DNA from 4 places in the Marichromatium sp. PS1 genome. Region 2 is predicted to be linked to each of the others. Evidence: predicted binding sites of a transcription regulator. Region 2 holds the regulator's gene; each other region holds the start of a gene.
What was found. Region 2 encodes sigma-54, which starts transcription at its own class of promoters, with help from an activator protein. Its sites were predicted from a motif close to TGGCANGNTNCNTGCTT; they were not measured.
Positions count from the first base shown of each region.

Region 1: glnA (glutamate--ammonia ligase) is a predicted target of sigma-54. The motif match lies at 2,627-2,643, and genes of this name have one in related genera.
Region 3: ACAM26_RS11640 (pilin) is a predicted target of sigma-54. The motif match lies at 4,882-4,898, and genes of this name have one in related genera.
Region 4: nifE (nitrogenase iron-molybdenum cofactor biosynthesis protein NifE) is a predicted target of sigma-54. The motif match lies at 1,825-1,841, and genes of this name have one in related genera.

Region 1 is NZ_BAAFHB010000002.1:391,860-399,270, reverse strand. It holds gene glyQ (glycine--tRNA ligase subunit alpha) at 1-824, opposite strand, end outside; gene ACAM26_RS03045 (cation diffusion facilitator family transporter) at 1,222-2,379, shown strand; gene glnA (glutamate--ammonia ligase) at 2,927-4,333, shown strand; gene ACAM26_RS03035 (DUF4124 domain-containing protein) at 4,449-4,970, shown strand; gene glnL (nitrogen regulation protein NR(II)) at 5,083-6,165, shown strand; gene ntrC (nitrogen regulation protein NR(I)) at 6,256-7,411, shown strand, end outside.
Region 2 is NZ_BAAFHB010000002.1:802,021-809,431, reverse strand. It holds gene ACAM26_RS04940 (KpsF/GutQ family sugar-phosphate isomerase) at 1-413, shown strand, start outside; gene kdsC (3-deoxy-manno-octulosonate-8-phosphatase KdsC) at 506-1,027, shown strand; gene lptC (LPS export ABC transporter periplasmic protein LptC) at 1,024-1,620, shown strand; gene lptA (lipopolysaccharide transport periplasmic protein LptA) at 1,617-2,105, shown strand; gene lptB (LPS export ABC transporter ATP-binding protein) at 2,119-2,844, shown strand; gene ACAM26_RS04915 (RNA polymerase factor sigma-54) at 3,026-4,498, shown strand; gene raiA (ribosome-associated translation inhibitor RaiA) at 4,534-4,887, shown strand; gene ACAM26_RS04905 (PTS sugar transporter subunit IIA) at 5,175-5,633, shown strand; gene hprK (HPr(Ser) kinase/phosphatase) at 5,653-6,621, shown strand; gene rapZ (RNase adapter RapZ) at 6,670-7,411, shown strand, end outside.
Region 3 is NZ_BAAFHB010000004.1:592,416-599,826, reverse strand. It holds tRNA gene ACAM26_RS11680 (tRNA-Lys) at 1-4, shown strand, start outside; gene ACAM26_RS11675 (hypothetical protein) at 139-303, shown strand; gene ACAM26_RS11670 (hypothetical protein) at 303-695, shown strand; gene ACAM26_RS11665 (DUF4124 domain-containing protein) at 790-1,047, shown strand; gene ACAM26_RS11660 (IS1 family transposase) at 1,103-1,813, shown strand; gene ACAM26_RS11655 (superinfection immunity protein) at 2,656-2,964, shown strand; gene ACAM26_RS11650 (zinc ribbon domain-containing protein) at 2,968-3,402, shown strand; gene ACAM26_RS11645 (tetratricopeptide repeat protein) at 3,458-4,018, opposite strand; gene ACAM26_RS11640 (pilin) at 4,986-5,468, shown strand; partial or broken gene ACAM26_RS11635 (IS3 family transposase) at 5,721-6,630, shown strand; partial or broken gene ACAM26_RS11630 (IS701 family transposase) at 6,829-7,411, opposite strand, start outside.
Region 4 is NZ_BAAFHB010000004.1:369,427-376,837, reverse strand. It holds gene ACAM26_RS10805 (AraC family transcriptional regulator ligand-binding domain-containing protein) at 1-581, opposite strand, end outside; gene ACAM26_RS10800 (hypothetical protein) at 948-1,556, opposite strand; gene nifE (nitrogenase iron-molybdenum cofactor biosynthesis protein NifE) at 2,053-3,381, shown strand; gene nifN (nitrogenase iron-molybdenum cofactor biosynthesis protein NifN) at 3,369-4,700, shown strand; gene ACAM26_RS10785 (formylglycine-generating enzyme family protein) at 5,051-5,875, shown strand; gene ACAM26_RS10780 (transposase) at 5,998-7,254, opposite strand; gene ACAM26_RS10775 (transposase) at 7,251-7,411, opposite strand, start outside.

The DNA of each region.
Region 1 (7,411 bases), 410 kb from region 2:
CGCAGGATGAAGCGCTGGCGCTCGGTCACCGAGATCGCCCCGCGGGCGTCGAGCAGGTTGAAGGTGTGCGAGGCCTTGAGCATCTGCTCGTAGGCCGGCAGCGGCAGTCCGCGCTCGATGAGTTGGGTGCTGACCCGCTCGCAGGTGTCGAACTGCGCGAACAGCGCGTCGGTGTCGGCGATCTCGAAGTTGTAGGTCGACTGCTCGACCTCGTTCTGGTGGAAGACGTCGCCATAGGTGACGATGCCCGCCGGGGTGCGGCTCCACACCAGGTCGTAGACGCTCTCGACGCCCTGCAGGTACATGGCGATGCGCTCGAGCCCGTAGGTGATCTCGCCGGTGACCGGGCGGCAGTCGAGTCCGCCGACCTGTTGGAAGTAGGTGAACTGGGTCACCTCCATGCCGTTGAGCCAGACCTCCCAGCCGAGTCCCCAGGCGCCGAGCGTGGGCGATTCCCAGTTGTCCTCGACGAAGCGGATGTCGTGCTCCAGCGGGTCGATGCCGAGTCGGCGCAGCGAGTCGAGATAGAGTTCCTGGATGTTCTCCGGCGAGGGCTTGAGCGCGACCTGGAACTGGTAGTAGTGCTGCAGCCGGTTGGGGTTCTCGCCATAGCGCCCGTCGGTGGGGCGACGCGAGGGCTGCACATAGGCGCTGCGCCACGGCTCGGGACCGATCGAGCGGAGGAAGGTGGAGGGGTGGAAGGTGCCCGCGCCCACTTCCATGTCATAGGGTTGGACGACGACGCACCCGAGATCGGCCCAGTAGCGTTCGAGCGCGAAGATCAGGCCCTGGAAGGTCGAGAGGTCCTCGGATTGGAGAGTCAAGGCGGGCTCCTTGGGATCGGGGCGGTTGACGTAAACGCGCAATTATATCGGTTCGGGTCGCTGGCGCGCCAATGGGGTTGGTCGGGGGCAGCGACCAGCCATCAGCCGCCAGCCATCAGCCATCAGCCATCAGCCGCCAGCCGCCAGCCATCGGTGGCTAGCCGTTAGCTGCTAGGGGCAAGAGCGTGGCCTCCCCGGTGACTCGAACCTGTCCTCCCTACTGAAGGCCGTGGGTTGGACGCTGATCTGATCGGCCAACCTTGAGTCATGAACGCCATCCCTTCCCGCTGGCGGCTGTCAGCTGGCCGCTGGAAGCTGATGCGACCTGCCGCTGTCGCTTATACTGGAGCGCCGTCGGCCCGGACCCGGTCGGCGCAACCTGCGGAAGCCCCTAGTCGTGACCCTCGATCAACACAGCGCCGATGCCCGTCGCGAGGCCGTGACCCGGACCGCCGTGGTCGGGGCCGTGCTCAATCTGGTGCTGGCGGCGATCAAGATCGTCGCTGGTTGGCTCGGTCATTCGCAGGCGCTGGTCGCCGACGGGCTGCACTCGCTCTCCGACCTGCTCTCCGACGTCCTGGTGCTGATCGCCGGGCGCCAGGCCCATCAGGGACCGGACCAGGAGCATCCCTATGGGCATGCGCGCTACGAGACGGTTGCCACCCTCGCGCTCGGTTTCCTGCTGCTGGCGGTGGCCATCGGCATCGGCTGGGACGCGGTCGAGCGATTGTTCAGCCCCGAGGAGCTGCTGCGCCCCGACCTCATCGCGCTCGGCGCCACCCTGGCCTCGATCCTGGTGAAGGAATGGCTCTACTGGTGGACCCTGGCCCATGCCAAGCGGGTGCGCTCCGACCTGCTGCGTGCCAACGCCTGGCACCATCGCTCCGATTCGGTCTCCTCGGTGGTGGTGCTGGTGGGGATCGCCGGCACCATGGCCGGGCTGCCCTATCTCGACGCCATCGCCGCGGTGATGGTGGCGCTGATGATCGCCAAGATCGCCTGGGAACTCGGTTGGGAGGCGGCCAGCGAGCTGGTCGATACCGGTCTGCAGGGCGAGCGGCTCGAGGCGGTCAAGCAGACCATCCACTCGGTCGGCGGGGTGCGCGATATCCATATGCTGCGCACCCGCCGTCTCGGAGGGCAGGCGTCGGTCGACGTGCATGTGCTGGTCGATCCCTACGTCAGTGTCTCCGAAGGTCACATGATCAGCGTCCTGGTCGAACGCCGGCTCAAGCGCGAGATCGACGAGATCGCCGATGTCACCGTGCACATCGACCCCGAGGACGACGAGCACCTCTCCGCCTGCTACCTGCTGCCGCTGCGTGCCGAGGCACTGGCGCGCCTGGCCTCGGCCTGGTCGGCGATCCCCGAGGCCAACGAGCGCCAGCGGGTGTTGCTGCACTATCTCGACGGGGCCATCGACATCGAGGTGTACTTCCCGCTCGCCGCCTGTCTGCGCCAGGGAGCCGATGCCGAGCGATTGCGGACACGCCTGGCCGAGGCGCTCGCCGATGACCCGGTGTTCCGTGGGGTGCGAATCTTCTTTGGCGACTGATTTGCACCTTTTTGGTGCATAAAGTCGCTCGATGTTCTTTTTTAGTGCAGTCCGCGCCCGGTGTCGCGCCGCGATTGGGTGCGCCGGCCCCCCGCTGTCCGCCCATCCATGGCGGTGCTGTCGTCACCATGGTGCGTGATTTCACAACCCTCTCATCGCCAAGGTCTTGTTTGTACGTCTCATCGTCTCATCGCGTGTTCGTTGCGATCGGGGCGCGGGGCTGGCGTCAGCGGGGTGCGCAAGATTCTGGCTTGCTCGTTGCATGACTGATTGGCATCGGACGGCGTGGATCATCCCGTCGTCCGGCGGAACGGTCGCGATGGAGGTCCTTGTCGTGGACCCGAGCCCGGGACATCAACCGGGTCAGCCAGAATTCTGCATCGCCTGCCGGCCCGGACGGCAGGTCGTGCGGCACGATCGATGACCTGTTAGGCTGCTGCGCCGGATGGTGCGAGCGCTGATACGCCAGCGCAAGCCTTGTGCATTGCTCGGCCGACAACGCCTTATCCGTATCTAGAACACAGCACTCAGCATTGGAGACGTTCGAATGACCACTGATGTCATGAAGATGATGAAAGACAACGAAGTGACCTTCGTGGATCTGCGCTTCACCGATACCCGCGGCAAGGAGCAGCACGTCTCCATGCCGACGAGCATGATCGACGAGGATGCCTTCAAGGAAGGCAAGATGTTCGACGGCTCCTCGATCGCGGGCTGGAAGGGCATCGAGGCCTCGGACATGGTGCTGATGCCCGACCCCACGACCGCGGTGATGGATCCTTTCTCCGAGGAGAGCACCCTCATCATCCGTTGTGACATCCTCGAGCCCGACACCATGATCGGCTACGAGCGTGATCCGCGTTCGGTGGCCAAGCGCGCCGAGGCCTATCTGAAGTCCACCGGCATCGCCGACACCGCCTTCTTCGGTCCCGAGCCCGAGTTCTTCGTGCTCGACGACGTGCGCTGGGGCGCGGACATGAGCGGCGCCTTCTACAAGATCGACTCCGAGGAGGCCGGCTGGAACTCCGAGCGGGTGTTCGGCGACGGCAACATGGGTCACCGTCCGAAGGTCAAGGGCGGCTACTTCCCGGTGCCCCCGGTCGACTCGCTCAACGATCTGCGTGCGGCCATGTGTCTGACCCTCGAGGAGATGGGCGTCGGCGTCGAGGTGCACCACCACGAGGTCGCCACCGCCGGCCAGTGTGAGATCGGCACCAAGTTCGACACCCTGGTCAAGCGTGCCGACGCCAACCAGATCCTCAAGTACGTGGTGCACAACGTCGCCCACGCCTACGGCAAGACCGCGACCTTCATGCCCAAGCCGCTGGTCGGCGACAACGGCAGCGGCATGCACGTGCACCAGTCGCTCGCCAAGGACGGTCAGAACCTGTTCGCCGGCGACAAGTACGGCGGCCTGTCCGACATGGCCCTCTACTACATCGGCGGCATCATCAAGCACGCGCGTGCGCTCAACGCCCTGACCAACGCCTCGACCAACTCCTACAAGCGTCTGGTCCCGGGCTTCGAGGCGCCGGTGATGCTCGCCTACTCGGCGCGCAACCGCTCGGCCTCGATCCGCATCCCGCACTGCGCCAGCCCCAAGGGTCGTCGCATCGAGGTGCGCTTCCCCGATCCCACCGGCAACCCCTACCTCGCCTTCTCGGCGATGATGCTCGCCGGTCTCGACGGCATCATGAACAAGATCCACCCCGGCGATGCCATGGACAAGGATCTCTACGACCTGCCGCGTGAAGAGGCCAAGGCCATCCCGACCGTCGCCTCCTCGCTGGAGATGGCGCTCGACAACCTCGACCGTGACCGTGAGTTCCTCACCGTCGGCGGCGTGTTCACCGATGACCTGATCGACAGCTACATCAACCTCAAGATGGACGAGGTCACCCGCATGCGGATGACGACCCACCCGGTCGAGTTCGACATGTACTACAGCCTCTGATCGGCTGTCGCGACCGCGCGGGTCCCGCGCGGTCGCAACCTCGGCGCAGGGAAGCGCCACCGACGTCCAGGCGTCCCCGCTTGAGCCCCCTCCGACGCTGGACTATGCTTCGGCCATGATCCGGCCGGCACTGCTCCTCCCGCTGTTGCTGCTCCCCTGCCTCATCGTCCAGGCCGGCGTCTATCGCTGGGTCGATGCCGACGGGCGGGTGCACTTCTCCGATCGACCCGCCGACGCCACCGCCGAGCGACTCGATATCCATGTCGACGCCCCGGTCTCGCGCGGCGCCGACAGCCCCGTCGATCCGCCCCCTGCCAGCGCCCCCTTCCCCGGGCCCTATGCGCGCTTCGAGATCCTCTCCCCTGTCGATGCGGAGGTGCTGATGCGCGGCGAGGGTCGCTTCGCCGTCGAACTCGGACTCGAACCCGCGCTGCAACCGGGGCATCGCTTGGCGATGGTGCTCGATGGACTCGAGACGGTGATCGAGGCCGGCGCCACCCGCTTTGCCCTCGATGGCGTGGCCTTCGGTCCCCACCGCCTCGGCGCGTTGATCCGCGACGAGCAGGGTGTGCTGATCGCCCGCGCCCCGACACTTCGCTTCGAGCTGCGTCGCGACGCGCCCCCCGGCGAGCTCTGAGCACTCCTCCTGGCCGCACTGGCCTGTCTCTTGCTAGTCTTTTCTTCGACGACAGGATGCCCTGTCTCGTCCTCCGGTCTCGGATGACCTCACTCAGTCGCGCAGATGGACCATGACAGCTCAAACCACCGGTAAGCGCTCGCTGGAGCGGACGATCCTCGATCACGTCAACATGGCGGTGCTGCTGTTCGATCGAGGGCTGCGGCTCGAATACCTCAACCCGGCGGCCGAGATCCTCTTCGAGGCCAGCGCCCGACACATGATCGGTCAGGCTGCCGCCGACCTGCTGCCCTGCCCCGATGGCCAGGTCGAGGCCCGGCTGGCGGCGGCGCTGCGTTCGCGCCACCCCTTCACCGAACGTGAGATCAACGTCACCGTGGCCGATGGGCGCACCAAGACGGTGAACTGTACCGTGCTGCCCCTGCACCATTTTGGTGCGGACGAGGGGGTGCTGGTCGAGCTCTATCAGGTCGATCGTCAGCTGCGCATCACCCGCGAGGAGCACCTGCTCACCCAGCACCGGGCCACCCAGGCGCTGATCCGCGGCCTCGCCCACGAGATCAAGAATCCGCTCGGCGGGTTGCGCGGCGCGGCCCAGCTGCTCGAGCAGGAACTGCCCGACCCCGCGTTGTGCGAATACACCCGGATCATCATCGACGAGGCCGACCGCCTGCAGTCGCTGGTCGATCGCATGCTGGGGCCCAACCGCATGCCCCAGCGCGAGACGCTCAACATCCACGACGTGCTCGAGCACGTGCGCGGGCTGATCCTCGCCGAGTTCCCGCGCGGCCCCGAGGTGGTGCGCGACTACGACCCCAGCATCCCCGACCTGATGGGCGACGGTGACCGGCTGATCCAGGCCTTCCTCAACCTCGCGCGCAACGCCGCGGCCGCCACCGGCGCGGACGGACGCGTCGAGCTGCGCACCCGGGTGCTGCGTCAGTTCACCATCGGCAGTCGTCGCTATCGGCTGGTGTTGCAGACCCAGGTTCGGGACGATGGCCAGGGGATCCCCGAGGACATCCGCGACAAGATCTTCTTCCCGATGGTCTCGGGCAAGCAGGGTGGCACCGGACTGGGGCTGCCCATCGCACAGGAACTCATCAACCAGCACGGCGGGCTGATCGAATGCGAGAGCCGGCCGGGCGAGACGGTGTTCTTCGTCTATCTGCCGCTGGAGTCGGAGCATGCATAGGAACCTGCAACCACCCCATTCGCCAACCTCGTCGGCGTCGCCGTGCCCACGCCGCCCGAGGCATGCCGTCGGCATGCCGGGAGCGCGATGATGCCGCACAGTCTCGAGCGCGGGAATCGCGAGCCCCGGGTCTGGGTGATCGACGACGATCGGTCGATCCGCTGGGTACTGGAACGGGCGTTGCGCAAGGCGCAGATGCACGTCACCTGTTTCTCCAACGGGGTCGGGGTGATGGAGGCGCTGGAGCGCGAGCAGCCCGACGTCATCCTCTCCGACATCCGCATGCCGGGGATCGACGGGCTCGATCTGCTCGAACAGGTCTCGGCCCGCTACCCCGGGCTGCCGGTGATCATCATGACCGCGCACTCGGACCTCGACAGCGCCGTCTCCGCCTTCCACGGCGGCGCCTTCGAGTACCTGCCCAAGCCCTTCGATCTCGACGAGGCGGTGGCGCAGGTCAGCCGCGCCTGCCGGCGTGGTCGCGAGGAGCGTCAGGAGGAGGTGGCGCGTCCGACCGGACCCGACATCATCGGCGAGGCGCCGGCGATGCAGGAGGTGTTCCGCGCCGTCGGGCGGCTGGCGCGCTCCAACATCACCGTGTTGATCAATGGTGAGTCGGGCACCGGCAAGGAGCTGGTGGCCCAGGCGCTGCATCGTCACAGCCCGCGCAGCGAACGTCCGTTCATCGCCCTCAACATGGCGGCGATCCCGCGCGACCTGCTCGAGTCCGAGCTGTTCGGTCACGAGCGCGGTTCCTTCACCGGTGCCCAGGCGCGCCGCGAGGGGCGTTTCGAGCAGGCCGACGGCGGTACCCTGTTCCTCGACGAGATCGGTGACATGCCCGCCGAGCTGCAGACCCGGCTGCTGCGGGTGCTCGCCGACGGCGAGTTCTATCGTGTCGGCGGGGTCGCGCCGATCAAGGTCGACGTGCGCATCATCGCCGCCACCCACCAGGACCTCGAGTCGCTGGTGCGCGAGGGGCGCTTTCGCGAGGACCTGTTCCACCGACTCAACGTCATCCGTATCCATCTGCCGGCGCTGCGCGATCGCCGCGAGGACATCCCGCTGCTGATGCGCCACTTCCTCGCGCAGGCGGCGCGCGAGTTGAGCTGCGAGCCCAAGGTGCTGATGCAGGGGGCGATCGAGCGGCTCGAGCGACTCGACTGGCCGGGTAACGTGCGTCAGCTCGAGAACACCGCGCGCTGGCTCACGGTGATGGCCTCGGGCAAGCAGATCCATGCCGAGG
Region 2 (7,411 bases):
ACCCGGCCGGGAGCCTGGGGCGGCGCCTGCTGCTGCACGTCGACGACATCATGCATCGCGACGAACGGGTCCCCCGCGTCGGGCGCGAGGCGAGCCTGCTGGCCACCCTCGAGGAGATCTCGCGCAAGGGGCTGGGGATGAGCGCGGTGGTCGACGAGGGTGGGCGGCTGTGCGGCATCTTCACCGACGGCGACCTGCGCCGTGCGCTCGATCGCGGCGTCGACGTCCACCACACCCGGATCGAGACGGTGATGACCCGCGACTGTGTCACCATCTCCCCCGGCGCGCTCGCCGCCGAGGCGCTGCAGCTGATGGAGGCGCGCTCGATCAACGCGCTGCTGGCGCTCGACGACGAGCGCCGCCCGGTCGGCGCACTCAACATGCACGACCTGTTGCGCGCGGGCGTGGTCTGAAACTGCCCCCGCTGGTCAAAACCGCCCGCGCACCCGACAATGCGCCGCACAGGGGCCCGCCCCTTCTTCCTCATCAAGGAGTCACCAGGGAGATGCAAGAGATCCGCAACCGCGCCGCCGCCATTCGTCTGGCGATCTTCGACGTCGACGGCGTACTCACCGACGGCAGCCTCTATCTCGGCGACGACGGTCAGGAATACAAGGCGTTCAACGCCCGCGACGGTCACGGCATGGTGATGTTGCGCGAGTCCGGCGTGACCCTCGCGGTGATCACCGGGCGCAGCTCGCGGGTGGTCACCATGCGGATGAAGGGATTGGGGGTGAACCACGTCTACCAGGGCCAGCGCGACAAGCTCGCCGCCTATCTCGAGCTGCGCGAGCGACTGGGGATCGAGGACGCCGCCGTGGCCTATCTCGGCGACGACGTCATCGACCTGCCGGTGATGCGCCAGGTCGGGCTCGCCGCGGCGGTGGCCGATGCCCACCCGATGGTACGCGCCGAGGCGCACTGGCACACCACGGCGCACGGCGGGCGCGGCGCCGCGCGCGAGTTCTGCGAACTGATCATGGACGCTCAGGGGACGCTCGCGCGACTGGCCGGACAGCGTCCATGAGCACCCGCGCGCACTGGCCGCTGCGCTACTACCTGCTCGCCGCCTTCTTCGCCTTCAGCGGGCTCGCGGGCTGGTGGCAGGTCCAGCGCATCGACCAGCCGCAGGGACCGGCCACCGTACGCCCCCGCGTCCCCGACTACGTGGTCCACGCGTTCACCGCGCTCGAGACCGACACCAGCGGCGCACCGAGCCGACGCCTGAGCGCGACCGAGTTGCGTCAGTTCGTCGCCGAGGATCTCTCCGAGCTCGACCGCCCACACATGCAGCTGTTCCAGTCCGACGGACCGCCGTGGCGCGCGCGCGCCGAGCACGGGCTGGTGCTCGACGGCGGCGCGGAGGTGCGGCTGACCGGCGACGTCCATCTCGAGCGCGACGCCACCGCCGAGGCCCCGCCCGCGCACATCGAGACCGAGCAGCTCAACGTCTGGCACCAGCGCGCCTATGCCCGTACCGACCTGCCGGTGCGGGTGGCCAGCGGCGAGGACTGGCTGAGCGCCACCGGCATGCAGCTGTGGTACGACGAGCCGGCGCGCGCCACCTTCCACGGTCGCACCCGGATGCTGCTCGCCCCGACCCAGGAGACCCAACCATGAGCCCTCCACTGCGCCTGCTGGCACTGTTGCTGTTGTTCGGCTGGAACCCGGCCAACGCGCTCGACGACGACCCCCAGCAACCGATGTACATCGAGGCCGACGACGTCGAGGTACGCGAGGCCGAGGGCACCAGCATCTATGTCGGCAACGTCGAGGTCACCCAGGGCAGCATGCGCCTGCACGCCGACCACATGACCGTCTATCACCGCGAGGACCGCCGCCCGCGCCAGATCATCGCCATCGGCACCCCGGCGCGCTTCCGTCAACTGCTCGAGGACGACCAGGGCGAGGTCCGCGCCTTCGCCAGGCGCATGGAGTTCGACACCGACCGCGACGAGCTGGTGCTGATCGACGAGGCGGTACTGATCCAGGGCGAGGACCGCGTCGCCAGCGAGCGCATCGTCTACGACCGTGCCCGCGAACACTTCCGTGCCGGCGGCAGCGGTCGGGTGCGGATCACCATCACCCCCGAGGAGGAGTCATGACAGGGATCGACGGATGAGCGTACTGCGCGCCGAACAGCTCAAGAAACGTTATCGCAGCCGCGAGGTCCTGCGGGGAGTGAGCGTCGAGGTCGAGGCCGGCGAGGTGGTCGGGCTGCTCGGCCCCAACGGCGCGGGCAAGACCACCTGCTTCTATCTCATCGTCGGGCTGATCCCTGCCGACCAGGGGCGCATCACCCTCGACGAGCACGATGTCACCCTGATGCCGATGCATGCGCGCGCGCGCGCCGGACTGAGCTATCTGGCGCAGGAGCCCTCGGTGTTTCGCAAGCTCAGCGCGCGCGACAACATCCTCGCGATCCTCGAGACCCGCGGCGACCTCGACCGCGAGCAGCGCGAGCAGCGTTGCGAGCAGCTGCTCGAGGAGCTCGGCATCGCCCATATCGGCGAGTCGCTGGCACTCAGCCTCTCCGGCGGCGAGCGCCGTCGTCTCGAGATCGCCCGCGCGCTGGCCGTCGACCCCAAGGTGATGCTGCTCGACGAGCCCTTCGCCGGCGTCGACCCGATCGCCGTGGGCGACATCAAGGCGATCGTCTCGCACCTGCGCGAGCGCGGCATCGGCGTGTTGATCACCGATCACAACGTGCGCGAGACGCTCGACATCTGCGATCGCGGCTACATCATCAGTAATGGCGAGGTGATCGCCGCCGGCCGCCCCGACGAGCTGCTCGCCAACCAGCAGGTACGCGACGTCTATCTCGGCGCCGACTTCGCCATGTAGCATGTAGGCGGCAGCATCCGCGCCCCGCTGCTACATATTGGGAGTAAGATGAAGACCATCGCGCCCCGGCAGGGGGCGCGCTTGACGTGACTCAGGCACCTTTGTTGCCACCCGACCTATAATCGTCATAGGACGGTCATCGACCCGGCATAGAGACAGACGCAAGACGCATCGGCGATCCATGAAGCAAACCATCCAGCTTCGCCTCGGCCAACACCTGACGATGACGCCCCAGCTGCAGCAGGCGATTCGCCTCCTGCAGCTGTCGACGCTCGAGCTGCAGAAGGAGATCCAGGAGGCGCTGGACTCCAACCTGATGCTCGAGGAGGCCGAGGAGGCCGACCGCTTCGCCGCCAACGGAGAGGACAGCGGCAATGGCGCACACGAGTCCCCGCCCAGCGATGAGCAGGGCAGCGCCGAGCGTGAGCTCCAGGGCGAGACCAACGAGATCCCCGATGAGCTCCCGGTCGACACCCAGTGGGCCGATGTCTACGACGGCTATCTACCGCCGAGCACCCAGGGCAGCGCCGAGAACGCCGATTTCGACCCCTTCCTCCACCAGAGCCGCCCTCAGACCCTGCACGATCACCTCCTCTGGCAGCTCAACCTGATCCGGCTGAGCGAGCGCGACGAGATGATCGCCGAGGCGGTGATCGATGCCATCGACGCGCGCGGCTATCTTCGGGCCGATCTCGACGAGCTGCTGAGCACCATCGGCGACGATCAGATCAGCCTCGAGGAGATCGCCACCATGGTGCACCGGGTGCAGTCGTTCGATCCCCCGGGGGTCGGCGCCCGCGATCTCGCCGAGTGCCTGCAGATCCAGCTGCGGCAGCTCCCCGCCGAGACCCCGCAGCGCGACCTCGCGCTGGCGATCTGTCGCGACGGCTTCGAGCACCTGCCGCGCAAGGACATCGCCGCGCTGATGCGCCGCTTCAAGCAGACCGAGCCCGAGATTCGTGGTGCACTCACGCTGATCTGCCAGCTCAACCCGCACCCCGGCGACTTGATCGCGCAGGAGCCCCCGGAGTACGTTGTACCCGACATCTTCGTGCGCAGAGAGAATGGTCGCTGGTCGGTGGAACTCAACCCGGAATCCACACCTAAACTGAGGGTGAACGCAGACTACGCCCGGCTGATCCGGCGCGCCGACACCAGCAGCGACAGCGTCACCATGCGCAACCACCTGCAGGAGGCGCGCTGGTTCATCAAGAGCCTGGCGAGCCGCAACGACACCGTGCTGCGGGTGGGCGCCAAGATCGTGGAGATGCAGCAGGCGTTCTTCGAGCACGGCGAGGAGGCGATGCGGCCGATGGTGCTGCGCGACGTCGCCGAGGCGCTCGAGCTGCACGAGTCGACCGTCTCCCGGGTCACCACGCAGAAATACATGCATACGCCGAGGGGCACCCTGGAGTTCAAGTACTTCTTCTCGTCCCACGTCAGCACCACTTCTGGTGGGGAGTGTTCATCAACGGCGATCCGCGCGCTCATTCGTAAGCTGATCGCCGCCGAACCCGCCAGAAAACCCTTGAGCGACAGCAAGATCGCGGCCGAACTGGCCGATCGCGGCATCCAGGTCGCGCGTCGAACCGTCGCCAAGTACCGCGAGGCCATGGGTATTCCAGCCTCGAACGAGCGCAAACGCCTGGCATGAGCAGGCTGTTTGGAACCCCTGTAAGGAGTCCAATGATGCAAATCAATCTGACGGGTCATCACGTCGACATCACCGAGGCACTGCGCGACTACGTCGACAGCAAATTCGCACGCCTGGCGCGTCACTTCGACCACGTCACCAATGCCCACGTCATTCTCAGCGTTGAGAAGCTCGACCAGAAGGCCGAGGCGACGCTGCACATCAATGGTGGGAAGCTCTTCGCCGACTCCGTGCATGAAGATATGTATGCCGCGATCGACGGCCTGACCGACAAGCTCGATCGCCAGATCCTGCGCCACAAGGAGAAGAAGAACGACTATCGCAGCGCACCCGGCCCGAAGGCGGCCGACTCTGAAGCCGAGGCCGACGCCGAGGCCGATACCGAATAGCCCGGCAACGGCCTGATGGCCCATGCGTCGGCGGGGCGTCGGGACACCCGACACCCGCCGGACCGACGCACCGACACCTCGAACGGATCCGTGATCGCGCCGTTCGGGGTGTTTTGCATTGAGACCCTGAGATCCGAGCCGATATCGACACCTGCGGGCTCCGACGACTCGAAGGACACCCAGAATCCATGACCACGACCACGCGCCCCGATCACCCGCCGGTATGGACACCGGACACCGTCACCGCCCAGCGCCCCTGTCCCTGCGACCACCAGGAGCCTTGACCGATGTTCAGTCCAGACCTGATCAGCGAGGCCCGAGTCAGCTGCGGTGCCGAGATCGCCAGCAAGAAGCGGCTGCTCGAGACGCTCGCCGAGCTGCTGGCCAACGACCACCCCCGTCTCAACACCGAACTCGTCTTCGAGCGTCTGCTCGAGCGCGAGCGACTCGGCAGCACCGGACTCGGTCACGGTGTGGCGCTGCCGCACGCCCGCATCAAGGAGATCAACGAGGTGCTCGGGGCCTTCGTCAGCACCAGCACCGGGGTCGACTATGACGCGATCGACGGCGAGCCGGTCGATCTCGCCTTCGCCCTGCTGGTCCCGGAGAGCGCCACCGAGGAGCATCTGCGCTTGCTCGCCCGGCTCGCCGGCATGTTCAGCGACCCGGCCACCCGCGCCGCGCTGCGCGAGGCCGGCTCGGCGGCGACCGTCCTGCAACTGATCGAGACGAGCGAGGCGCGCTAGCGCCACGCCGACCTGGGCCATGCTCGACAGCCTCCAGTCACTCCTCGAACAGACCGGCCCGCGGCTGCAGCTGCGCTGGCTCAACGGCGAGCCCGAACAAGGCTCCCCACTGCGCCGGCCCGAGCGCGCACGCTCGCGCGAGTCGCTGATCGGCTCGCTCAACTGCATCCATCCCAACTGTCTGCAGGTGATCGGGCGCGCCGAGCAGCGCTATCTCCAGGCACTGGGACGCACCGCCTTCGAGGAAACCCTCGAGCAACTCTTCGCCGAGCAGCCGGCGGCGATCCTGTTCGCCGACGGCCTCGAGCCCCACCCCGCCTTCTTCGCCTTCGCCGCCGAGCACGACACCCCGCTGCTCGGCTCGCCGCTCGGCGACGAGGAGCTGATCAACCACCTGCGCTATTTTCTCACCCACGCCCTGGCCGAGCGCCAGACCCTGCACGGCGTCTTCATCGAGGTGCTGGGGATGGGGGTATTGCTGGTCGGCGATCCGGCGGTGGGCAAGAGCGAGCTGGCGCTCGACCTGATCACCCGCGGTCATCGGCTCATCGCCGACGACGCGCCGCGCTTCGCGCGCATCGCCCCGGAGGCCATCGAGGGCACCTGCCCGGAGACCCTGCGGGACTTCCTCGAGGTGCGCGGGCTGGGTATCCTCAACATCCGCGCGATGTTCGGCGAGGGCGCGGTCCAGCGCAGCAAGACGCTGAACCTGATCATCGATCTGCAACCCCTCGACCAGCAACAGATCGCCGGTCTCGACCGGCTCACCGGCAGCCTCTCGGCAACCGACGTGCTCGGGGTGGCGATCCCAACCATCACCATGCCGGTGGCGCCGGGACGCAACCTGGCCATCCTGGTGGAAGCGGCAGTGCGCCACCAGATCCTACGTATCCGTGGCTATGACGCCGGCGTCGACTTCATCGACCGGCAGGCGCGGGCGATCCGTCTCGACCGCCCCGACCCGCCCGGCCCCGGATCCAGACCCTAGCACCGCTCCCGACCTCGATCGGGACCGGCCCGGAGCAACCCGCAGCCCATGAAACTCGTCATCCTCAGTGGCCTGTCCGGCTCGGGCAAGAGCGTCGCCCTGCATACGCTCGAGGACCTTGGCTATTACTGCATCGACAACCTGCCGCTGTTCCTGCTCAAGGACCTGGTCGCGGGGCTGCGCAAGGCCCCCGACGACGGCTTCTCCAGCACCGCGGTGGGCATCGACGCGCGCACCAGCCCGCGCGCGCTCGGTCGGCTCGCGGAGCTGATCGAGGAGGCACGCGCCCAGGGCATCGACTGTCGGGTGATGTTCCTCGACGCCGACACCGACACCCTCAAGCGCCGCTTCAGCGAGACCCGGCGGCGTCACCCGCTCACCCGCGGCAACCGCTCGCTCGACGAGGCCATCCGCCTCGAGCGCCGTCTGCTCGAGGCCATCGGCCGCTGCGCCGAGATCCGTATCGACACCACCCACACCAATGTGCACGAACTACGCGACCTGGTCCGCGCCCACCTCGTCGGCAGCGACTCGCCCAAGGTCTCGATCCTGCTGCAGTCGTTCGGCTTCAAGCACGGCGTGCCCAAGGACGTCGACTTCATCTTCGACGTGCGCTGCCTGCCCAACCCGCACTGGCAGCCGGAACTCAAGCCACTGACCGGACTCGATCAGCCGGTGATGGAGTTCCTCGACGCCAGCACCGAGGTCGGCGAGATGCGTGACGACATGCTCGCCTTCTTCGACCGCTGGATCCCGCGCTTCGAGACCGACGGGCGCAGTTATCTCACCA
Region 3 (7,411 bases), on a different contig from region 2:
ACCAAATACGAAAAAAGGCCCTCCGTTCGCGGAGGGCCTTTTTTATTGCTTGCGATTTCCAGCCGCCAGCCGCTTGGCCGACCTTGCTCGGAATGGTGCAGCGGACGGCGCGGGGCATGGGCCATGTCGAGGGCACGGATGACCAGCTCGGCGTTCATGCGTGCACGCATCGACCAGCCGAGAGCCCTCCAGTCGATGCTCGGTGCCGAGTTCGCCGCGCTTGAGGTCATCGGCAAGGTGCTGCTCGACCCGACCAAGACCGGCGCGGGCCGCTCCAGGTACTTCCGCGTGCAGATGGTCTGATGCGCCTCACCCGGCTCGACAGCGGTGCCTGGGTCGACCTCCCGGACGATCTCTACTGGGAGGACGAGCACGCCCGCACCGGCGTGCGCCAGAGCATCACCCCCAGCCTCGGCGGCGCGGCCCTGGTGCAGGTCGCCACCCTGCAGTATCGCGCCCTCACCCTCCGCCCCTGGGCCGAGGACGCCGCCTGGATCGACCGCGACCGGCTCGACACCCTCAGCGCCTGGGCCGCGCTCCCCGAGCTGGCGATGACCCTCGAACGCCACGGCCACAGCCATCAGGTCCGCTGGCGCTACGACGGCGACGGTCGCGCCATCCTCGCCGAACCCGTGCTCTATGCCGCGGATCAGACGCCGTATTGGCGGATGACCTTGATGCTGCTGGTGGTGTAGATCCACACGCCTCTCAGGTCAATCGCAAGGGAGGTGAATCATGCACGGGACAGCAATGACCTTGGCCGTCGTCGCCACGCTCTGGTGAGCGGCGGTGTGGGCGGGCGTCTACACGTGCACGGACCCCGACACCGGGGCGGTGACGTTTTCGCAGGTGCCATGTGCTGGCGAGTCCGAGCGCGTCAAGGTCTGGGCCGCTTCGGCCCGCGACACGTCTCGCCCGAGCATGGAGGCGCTTGCCGAGCACTGCGTCAAAGAGGCCCGTTTCAAGGATCCTGCGAGCGCCGAAATCGTCGAGATCGGTGATATGGGCTCAAAGATCATCACCTATGCCAATCGGGTAGTGCCCTGACCGATAGGTTTCGATAAGATCAGAATCCATTTCTTTAAGGTTGAAGAAAATGTATCTGACATGTCCGCAGTGTCACTCCAACCATGTGACCAAAAATGGATTCAACCGGCTGAAAAAGCAGTTATACAAGTGTCAAGATTGCGGTCGCCAGTTCGTTATCCATCCTGCCAAGGGGCAGGTTTCTCAGGAAACCCGCGAACTGATCGATCGGTTGCTGCTGGAAAAAATCTCCCTGGCCGGAATTGCCCGTGCGGTGAAGGTCTCCGAGGCTTGGCTGCAGAACTACGTGAACGAGAAGTACAAGAAGGTTCCTCGTCAGGTCGCGCTAAAAAAAAACACCACATCCTACGGAGTAATCCTGGAGTGCGACGAACTGTGGTCCTTTGTCGGAAAACGCCTGAACAAACAATGGATCTGGCTCGCTATGGATCGCCTGCCCCGGCGTATCGTCGGGGTCCATGTTGGCGATCGTACGGAGCGCTCCGCACAGGCTCTGTGGGATTCCATCCCAGCGCAATATCAGACTTCCGCTCCCGTCTACACAGATTTTTGGAGCGCCTATGCGCGGATCATCCCGGCACACCGACATTATCCCAGTGCGAAGTCACAAGGGGAAACCAACCATATCGAACGGTTTAACGGTACACTCCGGCAGCGTATCTCCCGCTTGGTGAGAAAGTCGCTCGCGTTCTCGAAGAACCAGGAAAACCATCTTGGTGCACTCTGGAACTTCATTCATCACTACAACGCCAAGATGTGCGTGTGATTCATTGTGGGAAGCCAAACACATCGAGAGATTCAAAACCCTATCGGTCAGGGCACTACCGCCAATCGCGAGATCGTTGCGCAACGGCTGCCGATCAAGGTGAACGCGCGCAACGGCTACGGTGGATACGGCGGTGCGACCTGGTACGACTGCTACCTCAGTCGCGCAAGCAATCAGGTGTTCATGGTCGTCGCGCGGTAGCGGCCGCTGCGGCACGATCGTCTGATCGTGCCGCGCAACGGCCTTGCCGTTTGTACGAAAGGTCAGTGTCTGCAGGGTTTGCCGCTGCAAGGCGCGCAACGACCGGGAACACCGCTCGGCGATCCACTACCAGGCGTCTGCTGGACACCCAATGCCGTCTCGGCATCCACCCTCTTTGCTGCTCGGCGCGAGCGTGCCGCGACACGCTCGGGCGTCGATCCGTCGGCGCTGCGGCGACGGACGCGCCCGCCCCGCATGGAACCGTGCGCTATATATTGCCGAGTGGATGCCTTGCTTGGCCGATGACCGTGCTGTTCGCGTTGCCGGGCGGGTCTCTCGGGTGGCTCAACCGATGATTTGCAAAGGAGCGCGGGCATGGGCGATACACTCGACGATAGCGAATGGCGGCGTTGCCGCGCGTGCCAGTGTCAGACGATGGTCGCGAGAGACGCGTCGACCTGGGTCTGTCGCAACTGTGGGGCGGAGAACGGCGGGCATCCGGGCCACCGCCCCCAGGCGCCCGCCCGTTCCGGGCAGAGCCCTCGTCGCGTGCGGACGAGGCGCGACGGGGGCGTCGCGCCAGGGGCGGCGGGGGCGGCACGCTGTCCGTCGGCAAGGTCTTTGACATGGCCGTCCGAGGGGTGCTGATCCTTCTGGTCGGTCTGCTCGTCGTCACGCTGATCGGGCTGACGGCCGTGGAATCCGTCTCCTGGGCCGCGCTGCTCAACCTGGGCGTCATGGTGTTCGCGCTCGTCCTGTACTTCCTCCCCGCTCTGGTCGCGCAAGAGCGACGTCACACCAAGGCCGTGGCCATCTTCGTGCTCGATCTGTTCCTCGGCTGGACCTTCCTCGGTTGGGTCGGGGCGCTGGTCTGGGCCTTCACCGAGGACAATCGCGATCGGGCGACCGAAGCCGGGGTGAACGATCCGGCCTCGACGGCGAGGGGCTGAACAATGGCACTGCTGATGCTGTGGGTCCTGTTCCCGGTCTTCAGCGGCGTGATCGCGAGTGCCCGCGGGCGGGACGTGTTGGGCTGGGGGTTGGTCGGGCTGCTGTTCGGGCCCTTCGGTCTGGTCGTCGGGTTGTTGCCGTCGCTCGCGCCCCGGCCCGCGCGGGGCGCGCTCGCGCCAAGGTCGATCGCCTGCAGCCAGTGCCGTGAGCCGATCGCCTTCGACGCCAGGCGCTGCAAGCACTGCGGCACGCGCTATCCCTACCTCCAGGAACCGGCCCGCTCACAGGTCGCGCTGATCGCCGATCGCTATGCGGCGTCGCGCGCGCCGGCGGCGATCGCCGAGGAGATGAACCGCAAGGGCATGCACCCCGCCGATCGGCGCGCGCGCTGGGCGCCGGCGGACATCGAGGCCATCATCGAGCATCACGTGCGCTGAGCCGCGACCCGGTGCGGCGTCAGCCGGCGGCCTGACTTCGGTCCGCGCGAGAGAGCTACCCGGCGGTCGCCTGCAGCGCCTCGAGCAGCACCCGTCGCTCGGCGGCGTCGAGCAGCTGTTCGAGTGCGCCCAGGTCCTCGCGCGCACGCGCCTGCAGCCCGCTCGGGCTGCCCAACTCCGCAGTCAGCGCCTGCGCCAGCGCCGAGCCGCGCGCCGCCGCGCGCCCCAGCCAGGCGCTGCCCGCCGCCTCGTCGCGCGTGCCGCCTTCACCGAGCACCAGATCGCGCCCCAGCCAACACATCGCATCGGCGTGTCCGGCGCGCGCGGCCTGCTGGAACCAGTCGCGCGCCTGGGGCGGGCGCGCGCGTTCGAGCAGCCACACGCCGAACTCGTACTGCGCGCCGGGGTCGCCCTGGTCGGCGGCGAGCGCCAGCGTCCGCTCCGGCTCGGTGAGCCTGGTGCCGGTCAGCGTCAGCAGCGCGCTCAACTCCACCCGGGTCTTGCCATCGTCACCGTCACGGATCGCCATCAGCCGTCTCTCCTGGATGTAGCGCTGCAGCGTGCGTCGGCTCAGTCCGGTGACGGCGCTCGCGGTGTTCAGACAGATCGATGGCATCTCCAGTGTTCTCCCGGTTGCTCGACGCTGGCCCGTCCGTGGTCGTGGTCCTAAAGGTTGGGGTTGGCGCGACACCGCCCAACGCGTCGCCGACCATCGCGCCGGCGAGTGGTCACTGTTTGATTGGCAAGGTTGGGTTGTTTGCGTGTGGTGGTCGGCACTCCCTGCCCGAGCCATCGCTCGCTGCGACGCCTCCTCGTCCCCCCGACCGGATTGAACCGCAAAGCGTCAAGGCGCGCAAAGGCGCGAGGGCGAGGATGAGACCCCTTCGGCGATCAGTTGCCAGGGGGGAGAACCGCAACGCCGCGAAGGACGCGAAGAGACAAGGCGGAAAAGCCGCCAGCTGCCAGCTGTCAGTCGCCGGTCGCCGGTCGCCGGTCGCCGGTCGCCGGTCGCCGGTCGCCGGTCGCCAGGGGATTGGACCGCAAGGTCGCGCAGCATGCCAAGAGGCGAGCGGAGCAGCCGTCGGCGGTCAGCCTCCCCGCAGCGGACGGTTGCGACCAGCTGTGGCGCGGGAGCCAGTCAACCGGTCTCCTCACGGGTGGCTGGCGACTGATCGCCGGGCACGCTGCGTTTTGCCCGGCCGACGCTTGGCGGTGTGCTTCGCGCCTTTGTGGTTCGACCCTGTCCCCCGTCACCGCCCACGCCCTCCGATCGGTCCCGCGCCACCGCCCCCGGCCCGCACCCACTGGCGGCTGATGGCTGGTGACGCGACTGTCACCCCCTTGGCATGTCAGTCTGTGGACTGTCACCCCTACTGGCTGGACACGGGCCTGTGGATTGTCGCGGGGGTTCGGGTGACAGCCACTGCCGCGCTCATCCCCTGATCGCAAAAACAAGGGCTTGCACAGACCTCGCATGGTTGGCCCGGAACTTGATAACAGGGGCACCAGGACCGGCACCGCCATGTCGGCCCCGTCTCCCGACGAGACAGGCTCAGTTCATCCCAAAACCGGAGAACCACTCCATGAAGAAGCAACTACAGGCCGGCTTCACCCTGATCGAACTCATGATCGTGGTGGCCATCATCGGCATCCTGGCGGCGATCGCGTTGCCAGCGTATCAGGACTATACGGCCCGAGCTAAAATGAGCGAAGTCATGATGGCTGCGAGCGCGTGCAAAAGTGGTGTGAGTGAATTCATTCAAGCGAATGGCTCGTTCCCTACTGACGCGAATGCTGCGGGCTGCAGCACCGGGGCAACAAAGTACGTTTCCGGCTTGACCGTCAACAATACGACAGGGGCTATTTCGGTTGGTGTTCAGGGTATTGCGACCGGAGCTGATGGAAACAACCTGATCCTCCAGCCGACGACCGATGCCGCTCGCACAGCCGCCATGGCAGCAGCCACTGACGCGATTCAAGGCTGGTCTTGTGGCACAGATGCAGCAGCCACCGCATACAAATATTTCCCCGCGAACTGCCGCCAAACTGTCCTTGGTGGCCTATAAGTCCTAGCTTTAATTCAAAAAACCGCCCTTTGGGGCGGTTTTCTGTTTTCCGCCTCAAACCATCTCCTTACACACAACTCACTCCAAGCCTTCAAGCGCTTGAACGAACTGCATCGCCTCGCAGAACTCTCTGACCTGTTGGAGGTCGACCCAGAGGGTCTTGGCGCCGGGTTCCCCGTCGCGTGAGGTTCCCCCCCGAATTTCGTCCCCCAAGGATTGACGTAGACTGACGATCAAATCTTGGAGGGCGCGATGCAGAAGATCCCGAAGCGGGTATACACGCTGGAGTTCAAGGGGCAGGCGGTCAAGCGGGTGCAGTCGGGGCGCAGTATCGCCTCGGTGGCGCGCGAGATGGGCTTGGTGGAGCAGACGGTACGCAACTGGGTGCGGCGCAGCGAGGTGGGGAAGTTGGAGTCGAGCGCGGGTAAGGCAGTGACGCCCGAGGAGATGGAGCTATCGCGGTTGCGCGCCGAGGTTGCCGAGCTTCGCGAGGAGAACACGATCCTGCGAAAAGCGACGGCGTACTTCGCGAAGGATGCGCTGTGAAGTACGCCTGGATCGATGCGCATCGCGGCGCGCACGGCCTGCGTCGGCTGTGCGCGCTGCTGGGCGTAAGTGCCAGCGGCTATCGGGCCTGGCAGCGCGACGGCCAGCGCCAGGGGCTGAGTGACGCGCAGTTAACGCTGCTGCTACAGACCCTCCACGCCGAGACCGGTGGCGCCTACGGCAGTCCGCGGATGGTGCGAGCGCTGCGCGCCCGTGGCCTGAGCGCCGGCAAAGCGCGCGTGGAGCGGCTGATGCGTGCGCACGGCCTGCGGCCGTCACCGGCGCCGCTATCGCGTCACGACCGACTCGAGCCACCGCCTCGCCGTCGCCGAGAACCTGCTCGCCCGGGACTTCCGGCCCAGCGCTCCGAATCAGGTATGGAGCGCCGATATCACCTACCTCTGGACCGACGAGGGCTGGCTCTATCTGGCCGTCGTCTTCGACCTGTTCAACCGCGAGGTCGTTGGTTGGTCGATGCACGCCCGCATGGACGCCGAGCTGGTCATCAGCGCCCTCGACATGGCCCATGCATGCCCGGCGCCGTCCGCCACCGGGGCTGCTGCACCACTCCGACTGGGGCAACCAGTACGCCAGCCACGCCATCCAGCAACGCTTGCGCCGCTACGCCATTCCGCGGCGGTTACTACTACAGCCGCACATCTTCACGGCGGCCCAGCCCCTTGCGCTCGATAATGACAGACCCTGGCCCGCGCCTGATGTCGTCGTCGCCAATCCGACCAGGCGATGACGGCATCCGGCGGGGCGCGTTCGCGCCACAACAGCGCCTCGAGCAGATGCCGGATCTCAGGGGCAGTCAGTGCGATCCGCCCGGCGACAGCGCCCCCTTTTTCGCCCGTCGTTGCAGCACGACGAGGCAGGCATGGGCCAGCAGCGCAAGGGTGATATGGCGATGCCAAGCCGGCCAGCGGCGCATCTCATACTCGTCGAGCCCGCACTGCTGCTTGGCCAGCTCGAAGCCGACCTCGATCGCCCAGCGCTGCCCGGCGACCTTGGCCAGGCGCTCAAGCGTGGCCTCGGCGCGGGGCGCGAAGGCGATGTAGTAGGCCCGCTCCTCGGGGCGGTTGCAGTTGCGCCGTACCACCAGCCAATGCCCCCAGGCGCGCTCCTCGGCGCTGAGCTGCAGGCGCCACAGCGGCACCTAGGCCCACTCGAAGGTGCGCGCGCCCTTGCTGCCGGCGCCGACGGCGTGGCGTTGCCAGGCCGTCTCTGGCAGCGCCTTGGCCAGTGCCGCGACGCGATGGGTCTGCGGACCATCGAACCACACCGGCTCATTGCCCGCCACAGCGAGCACGAAGGGCTGTTGGCGCGCCTCGAGCCACAGGCGCAGCTTGCGATCCTTGCCGTAGACGGCATCGCCCGTCACCCAGCCACAAGGC
Region 4 (7,411 bases), on a different contig from region 2:
GGCTGGTCGAAACGCAGGTTCTCCGAGAACATCACCCGGTAGTCGTCGCAGAACGCCGGCGCCGGGCAGCGCAGATCGATCGCCAGGATCGGGATCCGTCGCCCCGACAGCCAGCAGGCCGCGCCGTGCACGATCATCCAATAGGTGAAATAAGTGAAGGCCCGGCGGGGAGGGGCGTCCCCCTCGTGCAGCACGATCTCCGCCAACCCCTGCTGGCGCACCAGCCGCGCCGACATCGCATCGAGCATCAGCGACAGGAAGGCCAGCGCCGAGGCCAGCGCCGCCTCGAGCGTCTCCTGCGCCATCGACGAGCGACAGAGGAAGGCGAGGCTGCCGCACTTCAACCGACGCGGGTTCATGCTGAAGAACTCGTCGTCGAGACGACGCGCGAGCAGCCGCCACAGCCGGCCATAGGCGGCGGCCGAGACGCGGGCGTCGTTGCACGTCCAGCGCGCGGGATCGATACCGGCCGCGGCCAGCAGCGCATCGGTGGGCGCGCCCGGTTCGCAGCACTGTTGCAGCGCCTCGCGAACCAGCTGCATGGAGATGGTGTCCTTCTCGGGGGGCTTGCGTAACGGCATGCGCTGACCGGGTGTCCTGACTCGGGCCGACCCCGATGGTACAACATGGCCGAGGTGGTGCCGTAGGGTGGGGGGCTTCGCGGTAACTCGGTAACTGGGTGTCCCTTAACTCTCTTAGCTCTTCTTGGGTGTCCTTTTCTCCCCTTTTCCCCCTTTGCCCTCCCTTTGCCCTGCCCCCTTCCTCGCGATAACTCGGTAACTGGTTGTCCCTTAAATCTTTTCTTTTCCCCCGGGGTGTCCCTTAGTAACTGGGTGTCCTTTTTTTCTCCTTTTCTTTCTTTTTTTCTTCCCCCTTTACTCAGTACGGCCAAGCCGGACGCATGAGCGCGTCCCGCCTCGATGCCGAGGCGGGACGTGTCCGTCCCCTCAGAGTGATCCGATGCTGATGTTGAAGTGATTGGCGCAGGGCGTCTGTGGGCTGAAGAGCACCGCCACCGGCAGCAGCGATCCCTTGGCCGAGCAGGTCTGGAGCGTGGCGCCGCTCAGCGAGACGTGAGCGCCCTGCATCTGCGGTCCACCCATCCACCAGTTGTTGGTTGTGGTGAAACTGCCCTGGGCGATGAGGATGTCCTTGCAGGTGATCTGCTTGTCGCCGATCTGCATCTCCAGTGTGCCCTCGACGGCGAAGTTCAGCTCGTCGGGGAAGTTGCCCTTGCTGTCACACGCCAGGGTCTGCCCCGGTCCCGCGTTCACCGCGTCCTTGAACCATTGCGCCACCGCCTTCGTCTTGTGGCGTCCCGCCTTGACCACGATCCGCGCCTCTTCCCCGTCCTTGCTCACCCCGGAGGTGACGCCGCTGTAGGGCTGACCTTTGCTCACCGAGTGACCGGTCTCGGTGAACTCGAAGCTCTTCACCCCGGTGATGGCGAAGAAGACCTCGTTGTCGTGCTCGGTGGTCGCCTGCAGCGGCGCCGAGAGCATCAGCGCCAGGGCGCCGGGAGTGGAGAGTCGTCGCAACATGGGGGTCGGTTTCATCGGTGTCTTCCATCCATTGAATGTCATCTGTGGTGGGGAGAACGGCCGCTCCAGGTCGTCTGCTCGAACCCGGGGGGTTACGAGCCGGACGGCCTGCCGGTCGATGTGCGTGTGACGAGGAGAAATGAAACCGTGCGGCGACACCTTTCGTCGCCCGGTGAACGGGCAGAGATCGGCTAGGTGTGCGGTGGGGGCTGTCCCGATCGGATCGGGGCGGGATCCCTGCGCCGGTCCCCAAGGGCCATCGATATCGAGCAGGAGCTGAAAATGGCATTGATCGTGCACGCAGACTCACATGCGGGGCCGTTCAATGCCGTCACTGGGGAAATTGATGATCGATTGTCGCTTTTCTCTCATCGAAGAATGTCCCTTTTCTCACAACTTTCTCGAACCGATGGATGAAGAAGCGGGGGAAGCGCCGTCAGGGCCATTCTGCCGATCCGGAACCCTCTGAATGGAAGGCCTGCTCGTGTCGTCAAAACCGAAAATCAAAGAGTTGCTCGTCGAGAGCGCCTGCGAACACAACAAGGGCCACAAGAAAGGGCCTTGCAACACGCCCACGCCCGGGGCCACCACCGGCGGTTGCGCCCTCGACGGCGCCCAGATCGCCCTGTTTCCCTTCGCCGATGCCGCCCACCTGATCCATGGTCCCATGTCCTGCGTCGGCGGGGCCTGGGAGACGCGTCTGACCCCGACGAGCTGGCCCGGTCGCGACCTGACCCAGACCGGCTTCGCCACCGACATCAACACCAACGATGTCGTCTTCAGCGGCGAGAAGAAGCTGGCCGAGGCGATCGACCATGTCATCACGCACTATGCGCCCGAGGCCGTCTTCGTCTACTCGACCTGTGTCACCGCGCTGACCGGGGATGACATCGACGCCGTCTGCAGGCAGGGCAGCGAGAGACACGGCACGCCCTGCGTGCCGGTGCATGCCCCCGGCTTCGTCGGTGCCAAGAATCTGGGCAGCCGCATCGCCGGGGAGGCGGTGCTGCGCCACCTGATCGGGACCAAGGAGCCGGAGGACACCACCCCCTTCGACATCAACCTGATCGGCGAGCACAACAACACCGGCGAGCTGTGGCGTTACCGTCATCTGCTCGAAGAGCTCGGCATCCGCGTGCGCTCGACCTTCAGCGGCGACGGTCGCATCGCCAGCATCCGCACCGCCCATCGCGCCAAGCTCAATGTGATCGTCTGCGCCAAGTCGCTGATCTCCATGACCCGCAAGATGGAGGAACAATATGGGATTCCCTGGATCTCCTGCTCCTTCTACGGCATGACCGATACCTCGAACAGCATCCTGGCCATCGCCGAGGCGCTGGGCGATGCCGACCTGATCGCCCGCACCCGCGCGCTGATCGCCCGCGAGGAGGCGCGACTGGAGGAGAAGCTGATCCCCTACCGGGCGGTCTTCGCCGGCAAGAAGGCGGTGCTCAACACCGGCGGCAACAAGTCCTGGTCGATCGCCTCGGCGTTGCAGGATCTGGGCATCGAGGTGGTGGCGACCTCGGTGCGCAAGTCGACCGAGGCCGACAAGGCCAAGGCGCGTCAATACCTCGGCGAGGACGCCATCCTGATGACCAGCCCGGCGAGTCAGCAGGCGCAGGTGATCGACGACACCGGGGCCCATCTGCTCCTGGCCGGCGGTCGCTCGCTCTATACCGCGATCAAGAAGCGGATCGCCTTCACCGACGTCAATCAGGAGAAGAAGAAGAGCTACGGCGGTTACGACGGGCTCCTGGTCCTCGCCGAGGATCTCAAGAACTCACTGCAGAATCCGGTCTTCGAACTGGTCGACAGGAAGGCACCATGGCAGAAGTAAGACGCAAGACGGGCAAACCGTTGCAGGTCAACCCGCATAAACTCTCGCAGCCGATGGGCGCGACCCTGGCGTTCCTCGGGGTCGACCGCTGCATGCCGCTGATGCACGGCGCCCAGGGCTGCGCGAGCTTCACCAAGGTGATGTTCACCCGTCATTTCTGCGAGCCCATCGCTCTGCAGACGACCGCCGTGACCGATGTGACGGCGGTGCTGGATGGCGGCGACTACAGCATCACCGAGTCGATCAAGAACATCGGGGACAAGGTCTCCCCGGCGTTGATCGGCGTGCATACCACCGGGCTGACCGAGACCAAGGGGGACGATCTCCGGGGCGTCGCCAGCAAGATCGAGGTGCCCCTGGTCTATGTGAATACCCCCGACTACCAGGGCGGGCTGGAGAGCGGCTGGACGCTGACCGTCCAGGCGCTGATCGACCAGCTCACCGAGCCGTGCGAGCGCACCGACGCGCGCAAGGTCGTCCTGGTCCCCCACGTCAGCATGCAGCCGATCGAGGTGGAGAAGCTGCGTGAGTTCATCGAGGCATTCGGCTTCGAGGTCGTCGCCGTGCCCGATCTGTCCTCTTCCCTCGACAATCACCTGGGGGAGAAGCAGGCGTCGCTGAGCGGTGGCGGGGTGACGGTCGCCGAACTCGAGGGGTTGGCGGACGCGGGTGCGGTCGTCACCGTCGGGGCCTCGGTCAAGCCCGTCGGCGCGACCCTGCAGAAGAAGAATCCGGCCATCCGGCATCGACACTTCGACCATGTGAGCGGTCTGGTCGGGACCGACGAGCTGGTCGCCTGGCTGCTCGAGACGAGCGCTCGGGACACCCCTCCGGCGGTGGTGGAGCGCTGGCGCAAGCGCCTTCAGGACGCCATGCTCGACAGCCATTTCTCCATCGGACAGACCCGCTTCCTGCTGGTCGCCGAGCCCGATCACCTGGCGGCCATGGCAGCCTCCTTGCGCGAGGTGGGCGGCAAGGTCGCCCTGGCGATCGCCACGGTCGACTCACCGGTCCTCGGCGCCATCGAGGCCGATCGGGTGATCGTCGGAGACCTCGAGGATGCCGAGCAGCTGCGCGACGACTACGACATCATCATCGGCAACTTCCACACCGAGGCCCTGGCGCACCGGGTGGGAAAGCGCGCGGTGATGCGCGGCTTCCCCAACTATGAGGAGATCGGCAGCGCCCTGAAGAATGACGTGCTCTACGAGGGCGGGGCCTACTTCCTCTTTGACATCGCCAATGCCGCCGAGCGGATGCGGGAGTCGGAGGTTCACCACGCGCGTGAACGGATCAAGCAGCAGGGGGCCGCCGCCTGACGCGCGATCCCGTCACCAAGCGCGCGGTTCATCCGATGGGGCGCGGGCCTCGATCGGGTGAGCCGCGCGGTGAGATTCGCTGCTGGCGCCGTGATCCGCTGATCGCGGCGCCAGATCGAGCGGGGCAGGGCAGCGCCCGATTGCGAAACCTCAGCGTAAGCCCGCCCGAGAAGCGCCGATAATCCCGACAAGAATCATTGCTCCGCGAAGCGGCCGCTGCTCGCCCTATGGTCGAGCGCGCCAGCAGGCAGGTCGCGCTTGAAGTCGTACCCGCTTGGGTCCGCTTGCCCGATCCGCATCGGCCCCCTCACCAACCTCGTACCCGCGCAGTCTCACCCATGACCCCCAGGATGCCCCCGTCTGTCCTCCCGCTCGGCGTGTTGCTCGTCGGCCTGTTGCTCACCGGCGCGAGCCTCGCCGCGCCGCCGGCCACCGACACCAACGCGCTGGGCATGACCTTTCGCCTGATCCCGGCCGGCAGCTTCCAGATGGGCTGCGACACGACCCGCCAGCGCTGCGACAAGGGCGAGCAGCCCGTGCACCGCGTCACCATTGCCCAACCCTTCTATCTGGCCGAGACCGAGGTCACCCAGCGGCAATGGCAGGCGGTGATGGGCGAGAACCCGTCCCACTTCAAGGACCCGGACAACCCGGTCGAGCAGATCTCCTGGGAGGACGCCCAGGCCTTCGTGCGCGCGCTCAACCAGCGCCCGGACCTGGGCGGCGGCTATCGTCTGCCGAGCGAGGCCGAGTGGGAATACGCCACCCGCGCCGGCACCCAGACCGACTACTGGTTCGGCGACGGCGAGGATGAGCGAGCGCTGAGCCGCCACGTCTGGCATCTCTTCTCCTCGCACGAGCAGCCCCATCCGGTGGCCAGCAAGCCGGCCAACCCCTGGGGACTCTACGAGGTGCACGGAAACGTCTGGGAGTGGGTCGCCGACTGCGCCCACCCAGACTATGTCGGCGCCCCGAGCGACGGCAGCGCCTGGACCCAGGACTGTCAGCGCATGCGCGACGGCACGCCGATGCGCATCGCGCGCGGCGGGGCCTGGTATCTCTATCCCAACGGCGCCCGCTCCGCCTTCCGCTTCCGCTACGGCCCGGCCATCCGCCACTATGGCTTCGGACTGCGTCTGGCGCGCTCGGTCGAGACCGAGACGGTGGAGCGATAGCCGAACGCCATCGGGATCGAAACCTGGCCGTCGTCGTTGGATTGGTGTCGAAGGGGCGCCCCCGGACGCGCGCGGTTGCCGGTCGTTCAGGCCGATGCTCCCGCGGGCGAGGACGAGCGCCCTCAAGCAGCCGTCAGGGATGGTGCGCTGTTGCCGGCGAAGAGCGCCCGAGCACGTCGGACCCCACGCAGATAGCGACATTCGCGCCGTGCCGCGAGCGCCGTCAGCCGCTGCGGCGCGCCGATCGCGGCACCGAAACCCTTGAGCAGGAAACCGGCGTGCTCGACGAAGCGCTCGGGGGCGATGCCGAGCCGGGTGAGGATCTCGGGCAGATCTGCCGGGATCGACCCGCGCTTGCGTGGATGCAGGGCGCGACCGAGCGAGTCGACGAGGGTCAGATAGTCGTCGAAGGTGAAGGGGATCGACGCGGGGACCTCGGCGGGGTTGCCGAAGGGCAGTAGTGGGGCAGGGGGCAGGCGATTGAGGACAGTCTCCCAAAGGTGAGCGCTGCGGGCGTCTGGATTCGGTGAGGCGTTGTCTGCGGTCTCAGGCGATGTGGATATGTGACTGGCTGGAGAGGCGCCGTCAGCCTCGGGGGGCGTGATCGTCTTTAGCTGGGGAATCGGTCGTTGCAAGTCGGGATGGACGTCTGGTGGTGGTGGTTGCTGTTCAGCAGCTGAGCCGTGCGCTATGTCGAGCTGCTGTCCGGTCATCGTGCCCTCGTCGCCCGCCCGCAAGCCCGCAATCCGCGCTGCGATCCCGGTATGTGCGCTCTCCTCCGGCGTCTCCGCGATCCCGGCCCGAATCGGGTTGAGGTCGACATAGGCCATCACCGCCAGCAGCGCCGTCTCGTCGAGGATCGCCTGCGAGCGAAAACGTCCCTCCCAGAACCGACCTTGCACCCCCTCCTCCCGGTTCGCCGCCCGCGCGATCGACTCGTTGAGCACCCGCATGAACCACGAGAGATCCGCCAGCCGCGCCCGATAGGTTGCAACCAACCCCGCGACCCCATCCAGCTCCGCCGCGGTCATCCCCGCCCGCGTCGCAGGCGACAGGAACCGCTCCACCACCACCGGCCCCCGGAACAGACACCGCCAGCGCCGCAACACCTCGGTATCCGACCACCCCGCCGCTCGATCCGCATCCACCCGCACCACCAGATGCACGTGATTGCTCATCACCGCATAGGCCGCGACATCGATCGCGAACACCCCCGCGAGCTGACGCAACCGCAACTCCACCCAGCCGCGCCGATGCTCAAAACTCCGCCCCGTCAGCCGATCGAAGCCACACAGATACGCCCGGCGCACGCACCGCGTGACGACGTGATACCAGGGCGTATCGACCAAGGAGACGAGCGCGGCGCGGGGACGAGTCATGGGGCATCTCCGCCGGGGGTGTTGGGAGAAGCGTAGGAGAGGGCCTTGGGAGCGTCAACGGTAAGTGGGTGTCCTTTTCTCTCCCGTGATTGCTCATCACCGCGTAGGCCGCGACATCGATTGCGAACACTCCGGCGAGCTGGCGCAACCGCAACTC